Regions from separate parts of the Streptomyces sp. NPDC002994 genome, predicted to be linked through region 1. Evidence: riboswitches for the same ligand, from Rfam matches in the RefSeq annotation. Region 1 holds a riboswitch; each other region holds the start of a gene.
The links. A riboswitch is a leader RNA that binds a small molecule or an ion and turns the genes downstream of it on or off. The one in region 1 is predicted to bind thiamine pyrophosphate.

Region 1 (7,345 bases):
ACAGACAGGAACGCTATACCCCCCTGGGGTATTCCTCAAGAGATTTCAGCAGCCCTCAGAAATCACGCAGCTCCTTCAGCCGCGCCACATCGGCCGCATGGCCCTCCTTGCCGCCCGGCGTCTCGATCGTCAGCGGTACGCCCTCGGTCGCCGGGTGCGAGAACAGCTCCCGGAACGGCTCCTCGCCAATGTGTCCGGAGCCGATGTTCTCGTGCCGGTCCTTGTGGGCGCCGACGCCTTCCTTGGAGTCGTTGGCGTGGATCAGCTTGAGCCGGCCCTCGCCGACCGTGTCCACCAGCAGGTCCAGCGTCTGCTTCATCCCGCCGGGCTCCGCGAGATCGTGTCCCGCCGCGTAGATGTGGCACGTGTCGAGGCACACGCCCAGCTTGGGGTGCGCGTCGAGCGCCTCGAAGTACGGGCCGAAGTCCCAGGTGCGCGAGCACAGCGAAGAGCCCTGCCCCGCCGTCGATTCGAGCAGCAGGAACGGGTCGTCGTCGTGCGTCAGCTCGTCCAGCAGTGGCAGCAGGTGGGTGCGTACCTGCGCGAGCGCCTCGGAGCGCGGCCGCCCGCCGGTCGCCGAGCCGGTGTGCACCACCACGCCCAGCGCGCCGATCTCGCGACCGCGGCGCAGCGAGTGCCGCAGCGACTCCACGGACTTCTCGGCGGTCGCCTCGGTGTGCGAGCCGAAGTTGATCAGGTACGGGGCATGGACGTACGCCGGTATCCGTTCGGCGGCGCACGCCGCGCGGAACAGCTCGTCCTGGGCCGGGTTTCCGGAGGGCGTCGCCCAGCCGCGCGGGTTGGCGACGAAGACCTGAACGGCTTCGGCGCCCATTTCACGGGCGTACGCGAGACCGTTGGTGGCGAGGCCGCCGGCCACCGGGACGTGGCCGCCGACGGGGTTTCGGGAGGGGAAAGGTGCGTTGCTCATCGCCGTCAAGCATGCCAGGACGGTGCGTGGCCCCTGTCTCCCTGTCGCCCTGTACCCCTGTCCCCTACAGGCCCTTGGTCCTGATGGTGATGGTGCTGCCCTCCGGAGCCTCGTCGCCCTCCTCGACCGACTGGCTCGCGATCTTGTCGCTGAAGGAGAGGAAGGGGCGGTCGACCTCAACCTCGAAGCCGGCTTCTTCGAGCGTGCTCTTCGCGTCGTCGACGTCGTCACCGACCACATCGGGCACGGGGATCATGCGCGGTCCCTTGGAGACCGTCAGCGTGATGGTGTCGCCCTCGGCGAGCTCCGCGCCCTCGGCGGCGGACTGCCTGGCGACGGATCCTGCCTCCTCCTGGGAGGTGATGCGCCCGGGCGCGACCTTCACGGTGAATCCGGCCTCCTCCAGTGCGGAGGTGGCGTCCTGCACGCTCTCGCCGGTCACGTCGGGGACCTCCACGGGGGAGCCCTTGCTGACGACGACGGCGATCGCGGAGTCCGGGCGCCGCTCGGTGCCGGCGGCCGGGTCCGTACTGACGACAGAGCCCTGCGGGACGTCCTCGCTGAACGTCCTGGTGACGATGCCGGGCGCGAGACCGGCCTTCTTGAGTTCACTCTTGGCCTTGGCCAGCGGCAGGCCCTCGACGTCGGGGACCTTCACGGTCTCGGGGCCGCGTGAGACGACCAGCGTGACCGACCCGTTGTCGCGTATACGGGCGCGGGAGGCCGGGTCGCTGTTCATGACCGTGCCGCGTTCGTACGTCGCGCTGTACTTGCGCTCGACCTTCTTCACGTCGAGACCGGCGGCGGACAGCCGCTTGGCGGCCTCCTTCTCGGTCTGGCCGAGGAGCGAGGGGACGCGGGTGAACTGCCCGGAGTTGATGTACCAGACGCCGGTGCCGCCCCCGAGGAGCAGCAGGACGGCGACGACGGCCGCGAGGACGCCGCGCCGGGGCGGGAGGGCCCGGCGCAGAGGCGCGGGCGGCGGCGCGGGCATCTGGAGCCGGCTGGTGCGATTGAGGCCGGCGGCGTCGCTGTTGCCGTCCCCGTGCCTTTCGCCGTGCCTTGCGGTGATCGCCCGCGGAATGACACTCGTACGGTCCTCCGCGCCGTTGTGCGCCTGGGCGTGGGCCTGCGGCGGCACGGCGTCGAGCTGTTCGTCGCTGAGCGTGGCGCGCGCTTCCCTGGCCTGCGCGAGGAGCGCCACGGCGTCGTACGGACGGATCTCGGGGTTGCGTGCGGTGGCGCCCGCGACCAGCTCGTCGAGCTCGACGGCGAGTCCGGGCACGACGGCGGACGGGGCGGGCACGTCCTCGTGCAGGTGCTGGTAGAGCACCTGCGCGGGGGTGCCGCCGGTGTGCGGTTTGGCACCGGTCAGCATCTCGTACAGCACGACACCGCAGGCGTAGACGTCGGCGCGGGTGTCGGCGGTGCCGTGCTCTATCTGCTCGGGCGCGAGGTAGGAGACGGTGCCGAGGATGGACCCGGTGGTGCTGGTGACGGTGTCCACGGCCCGTACGAGACCGAAGTCGGCGACCTTGACGCGCCCGTCGTCCCCGATGAGGACGTTCTCGGGCTTCATGTCCCGGTGCACGAAGCCGGCGCGGTGCGCGGCGCCGAGCGCGGCCAGTACGGGCTCCAGGATGTCGAGGGCGGCGCGGGGCTGGAGGGCGCCGCGCTCGCGCAGGACGTCGCGCAGGGTGCAGCCGGCGACGTACTCCATCGCGAGGTAGACGTACGACCCGTCCGTGCCCTGGTCGAAGACGCCGACCACGTTCGGGTGCGCGAGGCGGGCGACCGACTTCGCCTCCCGGATGAACCGGTCCACGAAGGAGGCGTCGGCGGCGAGGGTGGGGTGCATCACCTTGAGGGCGAGCACGCGGTCGAGGCGGGTGTCGACGGCCCGGTAGACCGTGGCCATGCCGCCGACGGCGATGCGCGCGTCGATGCGGTAGCGGCCGTCGAGCACGTGCCCGACGAGCGGGTCCTGGAGGGTCGTATCCACGGAGTGGAGTCTACGAGCCGCCGCTGACAGGTCTTGCCGGTGCGGTGAGGTCGGGGCGGTATTGCAGCGCGCCTGTGACAGCGGCCGGGCTGACGCCTGCGGCGGCCCTGTTCCCCACCCCGCCCCTTCCCGAACTGGGGGGCAAGCCCCCCAGGCCCCCTGACGCCCTACGGGCGTGTCCTCAAACGCCGGACGGGCTGGATGGTCGCCGCAACGCGGGCACTATCCAGCCCCTCCGGCGTTTGAGGAGCGGGGTCTGGGGCAGCGCCCCAGTCACGGCCCCGCGCAGCGGTTGGCCGGGGACCGGTCAGAACGCCGGGCGTTCCGGGTCCAGGGTCGCCATGCCCGCCGCAGGCGACGACGCCTCGGCGAAGTGGCGCCGAGGAATCCGGCCGGCCCGATACGCCAGCCGCCCCGCCTCCACCCCGTGCCGCATCGCCTCCGCCATCAGCACCGGGTCCTGCGCCCGCGTAACCGCCGACGCCAGCATCACCGCCGCGCACCCCAGCTCCATCGCCAGCGTCGCGTCCGACGCCGTACCCGCTCCCGCGTCCAGAACGACCGGCACGCGCGCGTGCTCCACGATCAGCTGGAAATTGTGCGGGTTACGGATGCCAAGACCCGACCCGATCGGCGACCCCAGCGGCATGATCGCCGCACACCCCACGTCCTCCAGCTTCCGCGCGAGCACCGGATCGTCGTTCGTGTACGGCAGCACGGTGAAGCCGTCGTCCACCAGCGTCTCCGCCGCCTCCAGCAGCTCGATCGGGTCGGGCAGCAGCGTCCGCTCGTCGGCGACGACCTCCAGCTTCACCCAGTCCGTCCCCAGCGCCTCCCGCGCCAGCCGAGCCGTCAGCACGGCCTCGCCCGCCGTAAAGCACCCCGCCGTATTCGGCAGCACACGTATTCCGAGCTTCTCCAGAACGGAAAGTACCGATCCCTGGACCGTCGGATCGAGCCGCCGCATCGCGACGGTCGTCAGCTCGGTCCCGGACGCGACAAGTGAACGTTCCAGTACGTCGAGGCTCGGCGCCCCGCCCGTTCCCATGATCAGACGTGAGGAGAACGTCGTGTCGCCGATGGTCAGAAGGTCGTCGGCCATGGTTCAGCCTCCCTGGACTGCGGTGAGGACTTCGATACGGTCACCGTCGCCGAGCTCGGTGGCATCCCACTGCCCCCGCGGTACGACGGTTTCGTTGAGGGCTGCGGCGACCCCCGAAGGGGCCTTGGTGAGGGTCGCGACGAGCGCGCCCAGCGTCGTACCGGCGACGACCTCACGGGTCTCGCCGTTCACGGAGATGGTCATGCGGGCTGCTCCTGCGGTACGGAGGCGGGGGTCAAGGCGGACGGTGTCGGCGCGAAACGCAGCGGGCTGAACGCACGTGCCTCTTCAGGCAGCTCCCCGCCCGTCAGCACAGCGGCCATCGCATCGCCCGTGACCGGCGTGAGCAGTACCCCGTTGCGGTAGTGCCCAGTGGCCAGATGAAGCCCCGGAAGTGCGGTCGGCCCCAGCAGCGGCGCGTTGTCCGGGGAGCCGGGCCGCAGCCCCGCGCGGGTCTCCGTGAGGGGCAGCTCGGTGATCCCGGGCACCAGCTCGTGCGCGTCGCGCAGCAGCTCGTACACGCCGCCCGCCGTGACCGTCGTGTCCCAGCCGAGTTCCTCGCTCGTCGCGCCGACGACCAGCTCGCCGTTCTCGCGCGGCACGAGATAAACGTGACTGCCCCGCACCACCGCACGCACCGTCCGGCTCAGGAAGGGTGCGTACGCCGGTGGCACGGCCAGCCGCACCACCTGCCCCTTCACCGGCCGTACCGGCGGCAGCACCTCCTCGGGTACGCCCGCGAGCCTGCCGCTGAGGCTTCCGGCCGCCAGCACCACCTGGCCGGCCGCGAGGTCCGTCCCGTCGGCCAGTACGGCCCCACAGGCCCGTTCCCGTACGACAGAGAGCCGATCCACCCAGCAGCGGTGGAATGCCACTCCGGCCCGCTCGCAGGCCGCCAGGAGGGCAGCGGCGAGCCGCCTCGGATCGACCTGATGGTCGCCGTCCACGCGCAGGCCCCCGCGCACGCCCGGCGCGAGCATCGGCTCCAGGCGGCGGCATTCGCGCCCCGTGAGCCACTCCGACTCCAGGCCGGAACGGCGTTGCAGCCCGTGGAGCTCGCGCAGATGGGCGCGGTCGTCCGTGTCGAGCGCGACCGCGAGCGTGCCGCACGAGCGGTAACCGGTGTCCTGCCCGCTCGCCGCCTCCAGCTCGGCGACGAACGCCGGATAGCGCTCCGCGGACGCGAGATTGAGCCCGAGCAGCGTCTGCTCGCCGTAATGCAGCTCGGTGACGGCGGCGAGCATTCCGGCTGCGACCCACGCGGCCCCGCCGCCCGGCTCCGGATCGGCCACAGCGACGCGCAACCCCCGCTGCGCCGCCCGCCAGGCCGTGACCAGGCCGATGATTCCGCCCCCGATGACGAGGACGTCTGATGTGTCGGATGTATCCGATGTACGCGACATGGGCGTCCAGCCCCTCCCTTCGCCGGCATGACCCGGATCAGGTTCGTACGGTCGGAGGCCGCCCAGCCTCCCTCTCAGCCCGGTACGCCCGGACTCCCGCGAGTGCTTTACCGTGGCCACCCTAATGCCCGGCCCCGACGCGCTGTAAGGGAGCAACTCCAGTGGCCCGCTCGCTCGACGGACTCGTCCTCTCGCCGGTCGCCGACCAGGCCCCCGGTCAGGTGGGCACACAGACCCGATTCACGTATCACCAGCAGGACGGCCGGATCTGGGCGGACTACGCCGGCGGCGACGTCGTACAGGGCCATCTTGTCGGCACGCGCGAGGGCGACGCGCTGGACTTCCGGTACGTACAGCTGAAGCAGGACGGCACCACCTCGTCGGGCCACTGCACGTCCACCGTCGTCGCCCTCCCCGACGGGCGCCTGCGCCTGGAGGAGACCTGGGCGTGGGAGTCCCAGGAGGGCAGCGGGACGAGCGTCGTCGAGGAGCTGCCGTCCCCGCCCGTGTGACGGTGTGTCAGAGATCTCTCCTTCGTGGTCTTGAGAGCAGCGGGACACGCCGCCCTACAGTGACCGGGTGAGCGACCAGAGGCAGAGGCAGACAGCAGAGCGGCGCGTCGTCATCGTCGGCGCGGGAATGGCCGGCGTGCAGACCGCTGTGGCCCTGCGCGAGCAGGGCTGGAACGGCTCCGTCACGCTGATCGGCGCCGAGCCGCATCAGCCGTACGACAGGCCGCCGCTGTCCAAGGCGGTGCTCCTCGGCACGGCCGAGGAGTCGGCCTTCGACGTCGACTTCGAAGCGCTCGGCGTCGAACTCCACCTGGGGCGCGAAGTGACGGGCGTACGCCCCGGGGCGCACGAAATCGACACTCCCTCGGGCCCGGTTCCGTACGACGTACTGGTCCTCGCCACCGGAGCGGTGCCCATCACGCTGCCCGGCAGCGAAGGCATCCAGGGAGTGCATCTCCTGCGCACCCTCGACGACGCCGCCCGGCTGCGGCCCGTGCTCGACCGGAAGCACGACATCGTGGTCGTCGGGGCCGGCTGGATCGGCGCTGAGTTCACCACGGCCGCCCGCGAGGCCGGCTGTGCGGTGACCGTCGTCGAGGCGGCGGACCGGCCGCTCGCCGGCACCATGCCCGCCGAGGTCGCCGCGCCCATGGCCGCCTGGTACGCCGAGAGCGGCGCCGAACTGCTCACCGGCGCGCTCGTCGCGGCGATCGAACCCGGCACGGTCGTCCTCGCCGACGGCAGGCGGCTCGCGGCCGGCGCGGTGGTCGTCGGCATCGGTGCCAGGCCCGCGACGGCCTGGCTCGCCGGTTCCGGCATCGCGCTCGGCCCGGACGGCTCCGTCACCGCCGACGCGCGCCTGCGCACCTCGCAGCCCGACGTGTACGCCGTCGGGGACTGCGCCTCCTTCCCCTCCGCCCGCTACGGCGAACGCCTGCTCGTCCACCACTGGGACAACGCGCTCCAGGGGCCGCGCACGGTCGCGGCGAACATCGTCGCGGCGAACAGCCCCGGCGAGACACCGCAGGACTACGACCCCGTCCCGTACTTCTGGTCCGAGCAGTTCGGCCGCTTCGTGCAATACGCGGGCCACCACGCCCACGCCGACACGACGGTGTGGCGCGGCGACCCGGCCGAGGCCGCCTGGACGGTGTGCTGGCTGCGCGAAGGGGCGCTCGTCGCACTGCTCACCGTGGCTCGGCCGCGCGACCTCGCGCAGGGCCGCAGGTTGATCGCGTCGGGCGTCCGGCTGGACCCGGAGCGGGCCGCGGATCCGGCCGTCCCGCTCAAGTCCGCCACCCTTTAGGCGGTCACCTCGGCCCGGACGGCTGGCCCCGACTACCGGCTGTCAGTCCCAGGTGGCACGCTTGTCCCGTGACCGAGATTGACGCAAAG
Region 2 (7,345 bases), on a different contig from region 1:
GTCGTTCACCCCTTCCATCACCGACTGGGCCGGCACCGCCTTCGACGTACGCGACCGCTGGCCGGCCGGAGGCGACTCCATCGGCCTCCCCACCTGGTTCTACGGCCACGAGCCCCCGAACGCCTTCGCCGGCCACATCGCCAAGTACTTCGCCAACGCCACCCGCGAGGACGGCCTCCTCGCACGCTGCAACGCCGGCGTCGTCTTCCTCCCCGGCGCGGCCGGCACGGTCCAGGAGATCTTCGACAACGCGACGCCCAACTACTATGAGTCACGCGGCGAACCGACCCCCATGGTCCTCGTCAACCGCGCCCACTGGACCGAGAAGCTCCCCACGTGGCCCCTCCTCCAGTCCCTGGCGAAGGCCCGCCCGATGGAGTCCCGCATCGCCCTGGTCGACACAGTCGAAGAGGCCCCGGAGGCGCTAGCCCGTCTCTCGTCCAAGTAGCCCAGAAGCCTGGGCCGACCGCACCGCACGGTGGTGGCCGATCGCGTACGCCGCACGGGCAGTGGTGTCCGCACTCGGCGCGGCCCTGGCCTACGGGCGACGAACGGCGGGAGCACGCGCGCCGTACGAACGAAGCCGCGAACCCCACCGCTGTCGTACGGCGTGGCGCCGGCCCGCGCCACCCGCACCGAACACCTCCACGGCGATACGCGTGCCCCGGTCAGACGCGGCGATCCGCCGTGCGCGGCTCGCTGTGATCGCCGCCGCCCCGCGGCCCGTCGTCGCCGGCGGAGGACCCCGCCAGCACTACAACCTCCTCCGCCGCGAAGGCGACCCCCACCTCCGCCCCCTCGTCCGGCGCGTCCCGCAACGCGCACTCCGCCTCCAGCAGCGGCGCGCCCACCGGCTGCAGCAGTACGGCGACATGGTTGCCCCGGAACGTCCGCCCCGTCACCACGCACGGCAGCCCGTCCTCGGCCGGCACCATCCTGACGCCCGCCGGCCGGACCAGGAGTCGCGCCTCCCCCTGGGCCGTCCCCGCCGGGACAGGGATCTTGCCCCACACCGTGTTGGCCGCCTCGCCACTGACCGTCGCCGCCACCACATTGTCGAAGCCCAGGAAGCGCGCGACGAACTCGGAGGCCGGTCGCTGCCAGACCTCCAGCGGCGTACCGGTCTGCGCGATCCGACCCTCCCGCATGACCACCACCCGGTCGGCGAGCGCGAACGCCTCGCCCTGATCATGGGTGACGGCCAGCACGGTCGTACCCAGCCGCCCGAAAAGCTGCCGCAGCTCCACCACCAGCCGCTCACGCAGCCCCCGGTCCAGCTGCCCCAGCGGCTCGTCCAGCATCAGCAGCTTCGGCTCCGGAGCCAGCGCCCGCGCCAGCGCGACCCGCTGCTGCTCACCGCCCGACAGCGTGCTGATCGCGCGCCGCCCCGCGCCCGGCAGGCCGACCATCTCCAGCAGCTCACCGACCCGCCGCGCCTGTTCCGCTTTCCCTTCCCCCCGCATCCGCAGCCCGAAGGCGACGTTCCCGCCGACATCCCGCTGCGGGAAGAGCTGGTGATCCTGGAACATCAGGCCGACGCCCCGCCGGTGCACCGGCACCCCGCGCTGGTCGCGCCCGTCGAGCAGCACCCGTCCCGCGTCCGCCGCCTGCAACCCCGCGACGACCCGCAGCAGCGTGGACTTCCCGCTGCCGCTCGGCCCGAGCACGCACACGATCTCGTGGTCGGCGACCTCCAGGTCCACGGAGTCGAGCACCGCCCGCTTCCCGAACCGTACGGTCGCCCCGTCCAGCCGCAACATCAGAACTCCCCGGATCCGGAACGGTCGGGCCGAACACGCTCAAGAACCAACAACGCCACCGCGCACACCACCATCAAAATCGTGCTGAGGGCCATCGCCTGCCCGTAGTTGAGGTCCCCCGCCCGCCCCAGCAGCCGCGCCACCGCCACCGGCAGCGTCGGATTGTCGGGCCGCGCGATGAACACGGTCGCCCCGAATTCGCCCAGCGATACGGCGAAGGCGAACCCGGCGGCGACGAGCAGCGCCCGCCGCACCATCGGCAGGTCGACCTCCCGCCACGCCCGCAGCGGCGAGGCCCCGAGCACCGCCGCCGCCTCGCGCAGCCGCGCGTCGACCGCCCGCAGTACTGGCAGCATCGTCCGTACGACGAACGGCACACCCACCAGCGCCTGAGCCAGCGGCACCAGAATCCACGACGTACGCAGATCCAGCGGCGGCCGGTCGAGCGTGATGAGGAAACCGAAGCCCACCGTCACCGCCGACACCCCCAGCGGCAGCATCAGCAGCGCGTCGAAACCGCGCACCAGCCGCCCCGCCCGCCGGGTCAGGGCCGCCGCCGCGAGCCCGCCGACGACCAGCGCGATGGCGGTGGCCACCACGGCGTACTGGAGCGAATTCCACACCGCCTCCAGCGGCGGTACGAGGAACGTGCCCCCGCTCGCGGCCGCCGACTGAAGCGCCCGGTAGTACCCGAACCCGTACCCGTCCGGCCCGTCCACCGACCGCTCGACGAGCACCCCGAGCGGCACCAGAATCAGGAGCACCACCGTCGCGAGCACTCCCCCCAGCAGCGCCCACTGCCCGGCCCCGCGCGGCGGCCGCGAGGTCCGCGCCGCGTCGACCAGCTTCAGCGCGCTCTCCCTGCGCCGAACGGTCCACGCGTGTACGGCGAGGATCGCGCCCACCGCCGCGAACTGCACCAGCGTGAGCACGGCAGCGGTCGGCAGGTCCAGGAACTGCGCGGTCTGCCTGTAGATCTCCACCTCGAGGGTGGAGTAGGCGGGCCCGCCGAGGATCTGCACGACGCCGAAGGAGGTGAACGTAAACAGGAAGACCATCAGCGCCGCGGCCGCGACGGCCGGCACGAGCGCCGGCAGCGTCACCCGCCGCCACGCGGCGAACCGCCCCGCGCCGAGCACCCGAGCGGCCTCTTCCTGACGCGGGTCGAGCTGTGACCACAGGCCGCCCACGGTCCGTACGACCACCGCGTAGTTGAAGAAGACGTGCGCGAGCAGGATCGCCCACACGGTGGTGTCGAGCCGTACGCCCCACAGCTCGTCCAGCAGCCCGCCCCGCCCGAGCAGCGCGAGGAACGCGGTCCCGACGACGACGGTCGGCAGCACGAACGGCACAGTGATCACGGCGCGCAGCAGCTGCTTGCCGGGGAAGTCGAGCCGGGCGAAGACGTACGCAGCGGGAAGCGCGATCAGCAGAGTCAGCCCGGTCGAGGCGAGAGCCTGCCAGGTCGTGAACCACAGAACATCCGCGATGTGCGGATCGGCGAGCACCTCACCGATCCGGCCGAGCTGCCAGACGCCGTCCACCTTGAGCCCGCGGCCGACGATCGCGGCCACGGGGTAGGCGAAGAAGGCCGCGAAGAACGCGACGGGCACGGTCAGGAGACCGAACCGCACCGCGCTCCCGCGCACGTCTCTGGTCGCCTTCGCCTTCGCCTTGATTACTTCAGGACGAGCGAGGACCACGACTTGACCCACTGCTCACGGTTGTCGGCGATCTTGTCCGGGGCCACGGTCTGCGGCTTGTCGACGACCACGCCGTGCTTCGTGAACAGCTCGGGCAGCTTCGCGTCCTTGACCACCGGGTTCACGAACATGTTCAGCGGCATGTCCTCCTGGAACTTCTGCCCGATGAGGAAGTCGATGAGCGCCTTGCCGCCCTCCTCGTTCTTCGCCCCGGTCAGCAGTCCGGCGAACTCGGTCTGCCGGAAGCAGGTGCCGGTCGCGACGCCGGTCGGCGCCTCCTTGGGCTGCGGCTCGGCGTACAGCACCTCGACGGGCGGGCTGGAGGCGTACGAGACGACGAGCGGCCGGTCGGCCTTGGCCTTCTTACCGCCGGCAGACCCCGAGAACTCCTCGTTGTACGCCTGCTCCCAGCCGTCGACGACCTTGACGCCATTCGCCCTGAGCTTCTTCCAGTAACCCTGCCAGCCGTCGTCGCCGTACTGCCCGACCGTGCCGAGCAGGAAGCCGAGGCCGGGCGACGAGGTCGCGGCGTTCTCGGTGACGAGGAGGTTCTTGTACGCCGGCTTGATCAGGTCGTCGAAGGACTTCGGCGGCGCGAGCTTCTTGTCGGCGAAGTACTTCTTGTCGTAGTTGACGCAGATGTCGCCGGTGTCGACAGGCGTGACCCGGTGCTTTCCACTGTCGAGCTGAACATCTTCCGGTACCCCGTCGAGCCCCTTGGCCTCGTACGGCGTGAAGATTCCGTTGTCCAGCGCCCGCGACAGCAGCGTGTTGTCGACGCCGAAGAAGACGTCGCCGCGCGGTGAGCCCTTGGTCAGGATCTCCTGGTTGAGGGCGGCGCCTGCGTCCCCGCTCTTGAGAACCTTGACCGTGTAGCCGGTCTCCTTGGTGAACGCCTTCAGTACGGCGTCGGAGGCGTTGAAGGAGTCGTGGCTGACGAGCGTCACGGTCTTGGACTTCTGCTGCCCGTCGCCGGACCCGGAGTCGTCCTTGCCGCCCCCGCATGCGGCGAGCGTAGAGACGCCGAGGGCCGCGGCCAGAGCCGTGACCGCGAACTTCTTGGTGGTGCTCACTGAATTCCTCCTGGGATGGCACATCCAGGAAGAGACGCGGCCCTGCCCGCAGAAAACGGGCAGGGCGCAACAGCTCGAGTAGCGACCGAACTTCCTACCCAGAATGACCTGGGCAAGGTTCAGAGGGTCTGCGGCGTACCGCACTCTCAGCGCTGTGGCGCTCCCCTGTCGGAATATGTAAATGTGCGGCCCACGTTACACGGGCCCCTCACCGGCCTATCGCTCGGTGGCCGCCAGCTGTCCGCACGCTCCGTCGATCTCCTGGCCACGGGTGTCCCGTACGGTCACGGGCACGCCATGGGCTGCGATCGCCTCGACGAACGCCTTCTCGTCCTCGGGACGGGACGCGGTCCACTTCGAGCCCGGGGTCGGGTTGAGCGGGATCAGGTTGACGTGCACCCGCTTGCCCTTGAGGAGGCGGCCCAGCAGGTCACCGCGCCACGCCTGGTCGTTGATGTCGCGAATCATGGCGTACTCGATGGAGCTACGGCGGCCGGACTTCTCGGCGTACTCCCATGCCGCGTCCAGGACCTCACGCACCTTCCAGCGCGTGTTGACCGGCACGAGGGTGTCGCGCAGCTCGTCGTCGGGCGCGTGCAGCGAGACGGCGAGGCGGCACTTGAAGCCCTCGTCGGCGAACCGCAGCATCGCGGGCACCAGGCCCACGGTCGACACGGTGATGCCGCGCTGCGACAGCCCGAGCCCGTCCGGCTCCGGGTCGGTCAGCCGGCGGATCGCACCGACCACACGCTTGTAATTGGCGAGCGGCTCACCCATGCCCATGAAGACGATGTTGGACAGCCGCGCGGGGCCGCCGGGAACCTCACCGTCGCGCAGCGCGCGCATGCCGTCGACAATCTGGTGCACGATCTCGGCGGTCGACAGATTGCGGTCGAGACCGGCCTGCCCGGTGGCACAGAACGGACAGTTCATGCCGCACCCGGCCTGGGACGAGATGCACATCGTGACCCGGTCCGGATAGCGCATCAGGACGGACTCGACGAGCGTCCCGTCGTGCATCTTCCACAGGGTCTTGCGGGTGGTGTCGTCGTCACAGCTGACATGCCGCAGCACGGTCATCAGCTCGGGCAGCAGCTCCGCCTGGAGCTTCTCGCGCGCGCCGGCGGGGATGTCGGTCCACTCCGCCGGGTCGTGCGCGTACCGCGCGAAGTAGTGCTGCGAAAGCTGCTTGGCGCGGAACGGCTTCTCACCGATCGCGGCCACGGCCTCGCGGCGCTCGGCGGGCGTGAGGTCGGCGAGGTGCCGCGGCGGCTTCTTGGCTCCGCGCGGCGCGACGAAAGTGAGTTCTCCAGGTACAGGCATGGTCTTACCAGTGTCGCAGACATACAGAAAGGGTCCGTCGCCCTGTGGACGACGGACCCTTGACAGCGAAAACCCAAGCTCAGCCCGTACCGACGAAGATCACCAGCAGCAGCCAGACCACCGGAGCGGTCGGCAGCAGCGAATCCAGCCGGTCCATGATTCCGCCGTGGCCCGGCAGCAGCGTGCCCATGTCCTTGATGCCGAGATCGCGCTTGATCATGGACTCGCCGAGGTCACCGAGCGTCGCACTCGCGGCCACCACGAAACCGATCACGAGTCCCTGCCACCAGGTCCCGTCGTGCACGAGGAACTCCATGCACACCGCGCCCGCCGCCATCGCGAAGGCAACCGCGCCGCCCAGCCCTTCCCGGGTCTTCCCGGGACTGATCCGCGGCGCGAGCTTGTGCTTGCCGAAGCGCCAGCCCACGGCGTACGCCCCGGTGTCGCTGACCACCGTCAGCAGCAGGAAGGTGAGCACCCGCTGCGCACCGTCGTCGGCCGCCAGCATCATCGCGACGAAGGTCGCCAGGAACGGCACGTAGAACGCCGCGAAGACGCCCGCCGTAACGTCCTTGAGGTAGCCCTCGGGCGACTCGGTCATCCGCCAGACCAGCACCGCGAGCGCGGTGAGCGCCATGGCGACCCACGCGCCCTCCGCGCCCCTGACGTACCCGGCCACGATCATCGCCGCGCCGCCGACCGCGAGCGGCACCAGCGGAGCCTTGATCCCCTTGCGCTCTTCCAGCCGCGAAGTCAGCTCCCACAGCCCGACCACCACGGCGACCGTTATCACGCCGACGAAAGCGGCTTTCCAGATGAACAGCGACGCGACGATCACCACGCCGAGTCCCGCGCCCACCCCTATGGCGGCACGCAGATCACGCCCCGCACGCTTCTTCTGCGGGGGCTGCGGCGGGGTGGGCATGGGCTCCTCGGGCGGCACGATGGGCATGGGGCGAGTCTGCTCGGCCTGCTGCGCATCGTAGGCGGGACCCGCCGGGGCAGGCCCCTGGTCGGAGGGTCCCCACGCAGCGGCGTGGCCGCCGCGCGCCGGGGCCCCCCAGGAAGAGTCGTTCATCAGACCTCGAGCAGCTCGGCTTCCTTGTGCTTCAGCAGCTCGTCCACCTGCGCGGCGTACTTCGCGGTGGTGTCGTCGAGCTCCTTCTCGGCACGGCGGACCTCGTCCTCGCCGGACTCCTTGTCCTTGACGAGCTTGTCGAGGGTCTCCTTGGCCTTGCGGCGGACGGCGCGGATCGAGATCTTGGAGTCCTCGGCCTTGGTCTTGGCGACCTTGATGAACTCCTTGCGGCGGTCCTGCGTCAGCTCGGGGAACGTCACCCGGATGATGTTGCCATCGTTGCTGGGGTTGACGCCCAGGTCGGAGTCGCGGATCGCCTGCTCGATGTTGCGCAGCGCGCTCTTGTCGAACGGCGTCACGATCGCCATCCGCGGCTCGGGGACCGAGAACGAGGCGAGCTGGTTGATC
Region 3 (7,345 bases), on a different contig from region 1:
CTCACCCGCAACGACGCCGACGAGTGCTGGGACGTCTTCCGCAAGTTCACCAAGCGCTTCGCCTTCCGTGACGAGGGCGGCGCCCAGGCGGTCCGCGAGCTCCTCGACGCGTACGGCGGCGAACGCATCGTCCATGGTCACAGCCCCATTCCCTACCTCCTCGGCGAGGTGGGCAATGAGAGCTCGGACGGCGGCGACGAGAATTCCGGGCCGGTCGTGGAAGGCCCTCACGTGTACGCCGACGGACTCGCCATCGCCATGGACGGCGGCGTGACCATGGCCGGAAAGCTGCTGGTCGTCCAACTGCCCCTGCATAACTGAACTTCGCCGGGGAAGGCGCGGCCATATACATTCCGCACTTACCACTGGGCCCTATTTCCGGAAACCCCCTGTCACCCCGTGCCGTAGGCGCTCTACCATCGGCTTATCCGTAGCAGGCTCTCCTCCGTTTCCGCCCAATTACCCGCCCGAAGCGGGTTGTCCGGCCCTACGGAGCATCGGGGGATGCACATGAACAGCAGCGCTCCGCACCTGCTGGCCGAGGACCGCCCGGAATACGAACGCGTCCTCGACGAGGCACTGCGCACTGCTCACGACCGCCCGGAACTGGCCGCCGTCGGGCAGCGGCTCAACACGGAACAACTGCGCACCATGGCAATGAACGCCAGTGCGATCGTCGCGGCGGCCGCGGCCGCCGAGTACGACCACTACGTAAAGGTCCGCGAGGAAGGGCGCACACCCACCGCGGCGGCCGCCCACACCGGCTCCGTCCTCGCCATGGGCGACGCCACCGAGACCACGGGGGCGGGCGCCGTCGCCGTCGTCGCCGTGCTGACACCCGTACTGGCGGGCACCGCGGCGGCGATCTTCCTGCTCGTCGGGTACCTCCTCAAGATGCTCACGCCCGAGCCCGCCTTCGCCCAGACGCTCCTGACGGCAGGCTGGATCTTCGGGGCGCTCACGGCGGCGGGCATCCTGGTCGCCGCCGTCGGACTGCTGCTGACAGCTCTGCGCAACGGTTCGACGGCGTTCTCCGACGGACGCGGAAGCGAGCGTACGCAGGAGGTCGACCGGGCCAGGGAAGCCTGGCGCCACGCCCTGCTGGAGCGGGGCGTCGTACCGTTCCTGCGGGACGCCCTGGCCGACCCCGGTACGCCCCCGGCCGCCCCGGCGCCGCGCCGGCCCGCCGGCCGCATCCCCGACCTGGGGTACTCGCGGCCCAACTACAGCAGCCCCGGCCCGGACGGCGGCACCACACCGGGGCCGCGCCCGAGCTTCTCCAGCCCGGACTTCTCCAGCCCCGACTTCGGCGGCCCCGACCACAAACCGGAGTAACCCCAACAACTCCTACAGCCGACGGACCACCTGCGCCTCGGCGCGTTCCACCGAAGCACGCCCGTGGACGTGCACCAGCGCCAGGTGGAACAGCGCGGGAGCCAGGGGCGCCCACCGGTGGATCCGGTCCGTACGCAGGAGATACCTGGACACGTCCGCCGGGCGGAAGGGGACGAACTCCGTCGTCTGGTGTTCCCACCGGTCGGCGACGCCTCTGCTCATGCGCGCCTGCACGCCCTCGCGGGTCAACGTCTTCAGGCGCGCGTAGAAGTGGGCGCTCCAGTGGCGCTTGTCGACGTCCAGCACGAAGGCCAGCAGAGCGAGGGTGTACTCGGGCGGCTCCAGGGAGAGTTCCTCGCGCATACCGCGCCGGGCGACGGCGTACAGGTCCGGCGCGTTGCGGCCGGAGGAGTCGATGTGCCGGGACAGGCCCTCGTTCACCGAGGAGTTCCACACCCCGGGCGCCATGCGCACCCGTTCGCTTCGCTGACTGACCACCAGCATGTCGTCGGCGGTCACCACGGCGACGTTCACCGCGAAGCTGCACTGCAGGAAGGCCGGGGCGTCCAGCGGGCGGTCCGGGTCGAGGTACTGGGACCGCGGAGTGCCGCCGTTGGGCAGCCGGCGGTCGAGCTGCTGAGCGGCCAGGAACGTGTAGTAGTCCGTGGGCCGCAGCCTCAGGTGGACCTCGGGGTGCTCGTCGAGAGCGCTCCGCGAGATGTCGAACGCCTCGACGGCGTAACGAGGACCGTTCCATACGGGCGTCCGGCCCCCGGCCTGGAGCTGCGCGCTCTCGGCCTCGATCTCGTCACGCCACGGGGCCATTTCCGGCGGAAGGGCCACTTCATCGTCCAGAACCTGAATGTGGATGGCATCGGCCATGATCGTGGATTCACCGTCACCCTCCACGATCAGGGCGCAGGTGTGGAGCGGCCCCAGAGCGAAGGAGGTCCACGCACGGCTGGGCTCCCCGCGCGAGCGCAGGCTGCGGACCGCACTCGACGAGCGCCTGCGGACCCTGAACCAGGCGTCCTGCAAAGGCTGCTGAAACAGCGTGGCGAACACCATGCCCAGCAGGGCGCCCACCACACCATTGGCCACGTCGATTCCACCCATGGTGAGGAGCGTAGGCAGAACGATCAAGAGGCGGGTGGCTCTTGCCTGTTCCGTTACCCCACGGCCGATGGGCCCCCGCCTTACGGCAGGCAGGGGCCCCTCAGCGGCTCAGTCCGCGATCGGGAGGTACACCCGGTTGCCGGCGGCGGCGAACTCCTTGGACTTCTCCGCCATGCCCGCCTCGATCTCGTCCTGCGTGCCGCCGTGCTCACGCCGGATGTCCTGGCTGATCTTCATCGAGCAGAACTTCGGCCCGCACATCGAGCAGAAGTGCGCCGTCTTCGCCGGCTCGGCGGGCAGCGTCTCGTCGTGGAACGCCCGCGCCGTGTCCGGGTCCAGGGCCAGGTTGAACTGGTCCTCCCAGCGGAACTCGAAGCGGGCGTCCGACAGCGCGTCGTCCCACTCCTGCGCCCCCGGGTGCCCCTTGGCGAGATCCGCGGCATGCGCCGCGATCTTGTAAGTGATGACGCCGGTCTTCACGTCGTCACGGTTGGGCAGACCCAGGTGCTCCTTGGGCGTCACGTAGCAGAGCATGGCCGTGCCCCACCACGCGATCATCGCCGCCCCGATGCCGGAGGTGATGTGGTCATACGCCGGGGCCACGTCCGTAGTGAGCGGGCCGAGCGTATAGAAGGGGGCCTCCTCGCAGATTTCCTGCTGGAGGTCGATGTTCTCCTTGATCTTGTGCATCGGGACGTGACCCGGACCCTCGATCATCGTCTGCACGTGATGACGCTTGGCGATCGTGTTGAGTTCCCCGAGGGTCCGAAGCTCCGCGAACTGCGCCTCGTCGTTGGCGTCCGCGATCGAACCGGGCCGCAGACCGTCGCCGAGCGAGTACGTCACGTCGTACGCCGCGAGGATGTCGCACAGCTCCTCGAAGTTCTCGTACAGGAACGACTCCTTGTGGTGCGCCAGGCACCACGCGGCCATGATCGAACCGCCGCGCGAGACGATGCCGGTCTTGCGGCGGGCCGTCAGCGGAACGTACGCCAGCCGCACGCCGGCGTGGACCGTCATGTAGTCGACGCCCTGCTCGGCCTGCTCGATGACCGTGTCCTTGTAGACCTCCCAGGTCAGCTCCTCCGCCTTGCCGTCGACCTTCTCCAGGGCCTGGTACAGCGGCACGGTGCCGATCGGCACGGGAGCGTTGCGCAGGATCCACTCGCGAGTGGTGTGGATGTTGCGGCCGGTCGACAGGTCCATGACCGTGTCGGCGCCCCACTTCGTCGCCCACGTCATCTTGTCCACCTCCTCCTCGATGGAGGAAGTGACCGCCGAGTTGCCGATGTTGGCGTTGACCTTCACCAGGAACCGCTTGCCGATGATCATCGGCTCGATCTCCGGGTGATTGACGTTCGCCGGCAGGACCGCCCGGCCCGCCGCGATCTCTTCCCGTACGACCTCGGGGGAGACGTTCTCGCGGATCGCCACGTACTCCATCTCGGGCGTGACGTCCCCGCGGCGCGCGTACGCCAGCTGCGTGACGGCCTGCCCGTCGCGGCTCCGGCGCGGCAGGCGAGGCCGGCCCGGGAAGACCGCGTCGAGGTTCCTGAGGCCCCCGCGCGGTGAGGTGTGCTTGATCCCGTCGTCCTCGGGACGGACCGGACGGCCCGCGTACTCCTCGGTGTCGCCGCGGCCGATGATCCAGTTCTCGCGCAACGGCGCGAGTCCCCGGCGTACGTCCGTCTCGATGGTCGGGTCGGTGTACGGGCCGGACGTGTCGTACAGCGTCACGTCCTTCCCGTTGGTGAGGTGCACCTGCCGGACCGGCACGCGAAGATCCGACCGTGAGCCCTCGGGCCCCGAGACGTATCCCTTGTGCCAGCCCGGCTTGCGCCCGTCCTGGCTGGTGGCAGGCGTGTGTGCATCCGCTGTGGTCATGAGACCTACTCCCTACGCCGGCATTACCCGGTAACAGGTTCGGCGGTCGACGCAGCGGCTTTCGTACGGATTTACGTACGAAGGTCAGCGCCCTCTCAGCCCGGTGCTCCGAGCTCCCGCGTGTGCAAAGGTGCCCCCACGCTAGCGTCCCTTCTGGCGCGCTGAACAGAGGGCCCCCTCCGTTCTTGCGATGATCGGTCGGTGACGTCCCCACAGCCAACGCCCGAAATCCACGGCCACACCCACAGCCACGGGCCCGCCGCGCCCGTCTCCAAGCACCTGCGCAAGGTCATCGCGGCGGTGCTGATCCCATTCGCCACGGCCGTTTTCATCGGCCTCGTCGTGCTCTGGCCGGGCGGCGCGCCCGGACACGAGCGCACCGGTGTCGGTTTCGACCGGCAGACCGTGTCGGGCAAGGTGACGGCCGTCCAGCAGGTCGACTGCAAGGACGTGAACGCCGCCCAGGTGCCACCGACCGGCGACACCTCCACCCCGTCCGGCCGCGAAGCCCAGCAGGCCCAGCAGGGCACCTGCGAGAGAGCGACGATCGAGGTCACGTCCGGCAAGGACAAGGGCCGTACCTTCACCGAGATCGTCCAGCCCGACGCGCCCAGGCAGCTGAACCAGGGGCAGGGCGTGGTGGTGGCGTACGCCCCCGACGCGCCCCGCGACCTCCAGTACTCGGTGACCGACGTCGACCGCGGGATCCCCATGGCCCTGCTGGCCGGGATCTTCGCCCTCGCGGTGATCGTCGTCGGCCGCATGAAGGGCCTGATGGCGCTGATCGCGCTCGCCGTGTCCTTCGCGATCCTGACGCTCTTCATCCTCCCCGCCATCCTCCAGGGCTCGAACCCGCTGATCGTCGCGGTCGTCGGAGCGAGCGCCATCATGCTCATCGCGCTGTACGCCTGCCACGGCCTGACCGCCCGTACGTCCGTCGCCGTCGTCGGCACGCTCATCTCACTGCTGCTGATCGGGCTGCTCGGCTCGCTCTTCATCGGCTGGGCGTTCCTGAGCGGCAACACGGACGACAACACCGGGCTCATCCACGGCCTCTACCCGGACATCGACATGAGCGGCCTGCTGCTCGCGGGCGTCATCATCGGCTCCCTCGGCGTGCTCGACGACGTGACCGTCACCCAGACGTCGGCGGTCTGGGAACTCCACCAGGCCGACCCGTCCATGGGCCCCCGCGCCCTCTACCGGGCCGGTATCCGCATCGGGCGCGACCACATCGCGTCTGTCGTCAACACCCTCGTGCTGGCGTACGCGGGCGCCGCGCTGCCCCTGCTGCTGCTCTTCTCGATCGCGCAGAGCAGTGTCGGTACGGTCGCCAACAGCGAGCTGGTCGCGGAGGAGATCGTACGGACCCTGGTCGGCTCGATCGGCCTGGTCGCCTCGGTGCCGGTGACCACCGCGCTCGCGGCGCTGGTCGTTTCGGCCGACCGTCCGGGCTCCGGCGAGGCCGCTGCGGCGTCCCCGGCACGCGGCACCGGCGGCGGGGGACGACGCCGCAAGCGCTGACCGCCCGCCCAGGGGTGCTCAGCCGGCGTTCTGCTCCTCGGCGAGGATCCGGTCGAGCGCTTCCTCGACGTCCCCGCACAAGCCCGCGAGGCCGCACTCCTGCCCCAGCGGCACGAGCCTGTCCGTACGGTCGAGGAACGCCGCCAGCGGGGCGGTGCTCGCACTGAACAGCGCACCCTCACCGGCGACCTGAAGCCGGATGTGAACATCCACGAGCTCATCAGGATCGGTTGGCTCGATGTGCACATCACCCTCGCCGCACGGCCCGGCGAGACCGTCGAAAAGCAGCTCCCGGCCGAACGCCCACGTCACGGGGTCGTCGCCGGGGAGGTGGAACGTCATCCGGACCGCGTACGGATCCCTGACCGCGTACTGAAGCTCCACCGGGATCCGGAAGGAAAGCTCCTCCGAGACAAGGAAGTTCATCATGACCTGTGCCTGAACCGACTCGCGCATTCGCCCATCGTGCTTGAACCACCGACCGAGGCACAAGGAGTGATATTTCAGATACTGATAGAGAACGCGAACGAGCTGATCAGCCCGCCCACCCCACCGCGCAGTTGGTCAACCGCGGGCAGCAGCCGCCGCTCCTGTTCGACGGGCAGAGAAATGGCCATCGCCGCGGCCGTCGATCCGACCGTGATCGGAATGGCCGCACAGACGGAGCCGACCGCGTACTCCTGGCGTTCCACGACCGGCCGCATCCGCTCCAGCGACCGCAGCCGCTCCAGCAGCGCCCCTCGGTCGCGTACCGAATACGGCGTGAGCGGCTCGACCGGATGACGGGCCAGATGATCCCGGCGGGACTCCTCGTCGAGCTGGCTCAGCAGACACTGGCCCAGGGCGTGGGCATGACCGGTTTCACGGAAATCGGCCCACTCCTCCACGGCCGGCGACGACGGGGCCTGCGCGACCGCGACGAGATCGATCTCACCCTCGCGGTAGAGCGCGAAGTAGACGGCTACGCCGATCGCGTCCCGCCAGTACTCCAGCGACTGCGTGATCAGGCCGCGACGATGGTGCCGCGCCCCCGTGGCCGCCAGCCGCACGGCCGCCTCGCCGAGGACGAACACCCCGCCCTCGCGCCGCAGATAGCCCTCGTGCGCCAGCGTGCGCAACAGGTGATAGGCGGTGGGAAGCGGAAGACCGGCCTCCCGCGCGAGCTGCTTGGCTGGGGCACCGTCGGCATGGGCGCCCACCGCCTCGAGAAGCCGCAGGGCGCGCTGTACCGAACCGATCAGGGTCGGAGTCGGAGTCGGAGCAGCGGCGGTGTGTGACGTAGCCACGGCCGTCACTCTAACTGCCCAACCCCTGCGTGCAGAGTGGTTGTCGCGCCCGTATCCCTCAGGTGGGCTAACCGGGGCCGGCTACCAGCCGCCGCCCGACGACGAGGACGACGAGGACGACGCCATGAACTTCCGTACGACGTAGATCAGTCCGCCGACCAGGGCGACGAAGAGCAGCACCTTGAAGAGGAGGCCGATCA

Region 2: it holds a riboswitch for thiamine pyrophosphate, as region 1 does, so the genes downstream of both, ABZX79_RS18065 (thiamine ABC transporter substrate-binding protein) here and thiO (glycine oxidase ThiO) in region 1, are expected to answer to the same signal.
Region 3: it holds a riboswitch for thiamine pyrophosphate, as region 1 does, so the genes downstream of both, thiC (phosphomethylpyrimidine synthase ThiC) here and thiO (glycine oxidase ThiO) in region 1, are expected to answer to the same signal.

Annotation. Positions count from the first base shown of each region.
Region 1 is NZ_JBEXNQ010000034.1:46,925-54,269, forward strand. Features, by position in the region: gene ABZX79_RS32930 (deoxyribonuclease IV) at 56-931, opposite strand; gene pknB (Stk1 family PASTA domain-containing Ser/Thr kinase) at 996-2,933, opposite strand; gene ABZX79_RS32940 (thiazole synthase) at 3,241-4,035, opposite strand; gene thiS (sulfur carrier protein ThiS) at 4,039-4,239, opposite strand; gene thiO (glycine oxidase ThiO) at 4,236-5,438, opposite strand; TPP riboswitch at 5,436-5,548, opposite strand; gene ABZX79_RS32955 (hypothetical protein) at 5,600-5,950, shown strand; gene ABZX79_RS32960 (FAD-dependent oxidoreductase) at 6,018-7,256, shown strand; gene ABZX79_RS32965 (Rv2175c family DNA-binding protein) at 7,325-7,345, shown strand, end outside.
Region 2 is NZ_JBEXNQ010000012.1:123,253-130,597, forward strand. Features, by position in the region: gene ABZX79_RS18050 (LOG family protein) at 1-448, shown strand, start outside; gene ABZX79_RS18055 (ABC transporter ATP-binding protein) at 669-1,760, opposite strand; gene ABZX79_RS18060 (iron ABC transporter permease) at 1,760-3,394, opposite strand; gene ABZX79_RS18065 (thiamine ABC transporter substrate-binding protein) at 3,439-4,536, opposite strand; TPP riboswitch at 4,610-4,713, opposite strand; gene rlmN (23S rRNA (adenine(2503)-C(2))-methyltransferase RlmN) at 4,753-5,859, opposite strand; gene ABZX79_RS18075 (phosphatidate cytidylyltransferase) at 5,939-6,937, opposite strand; gene frr (ribosome recycling factor) at 6,937-7,345, opposite strand, start outside.
Region 3 is NZ_JBEXNQ010000009.1:29,066-36,410, reverse strand. Features, by position in the region: gene ABZX79_RS13965 (metallophosphoesterase) at 1-321, shown strand, start outside; gene ABZX79_RS13960 (hypothetical protein) at 505-1,335, shown strand; gene ABZX79_RS13955 (hypothetical protein) at 1,348-2,451, opposite strand; gene thiC (phosphomethylpyrimidine synthase ThiC) at 2,560-4,335, opposite strand; TPP riboswitch at 4,328-4,465, opposite strand; gene ABZX79_RS13945 (YibE/F family protein) at 4,537-5,859, shown strand; gene ABZX79_RS13940 (SsgA family sporulation/cell division regulator) at 5,878-6,315, opposite strand; gene ABZX79_RS13935 (helix-turn-helix domain-containing protein) at 6,363-7,145, opposite strand; gene ABZX79_RS13930 (DUF5326 family protein) at 7,227-7,345, opposite strand, start outside.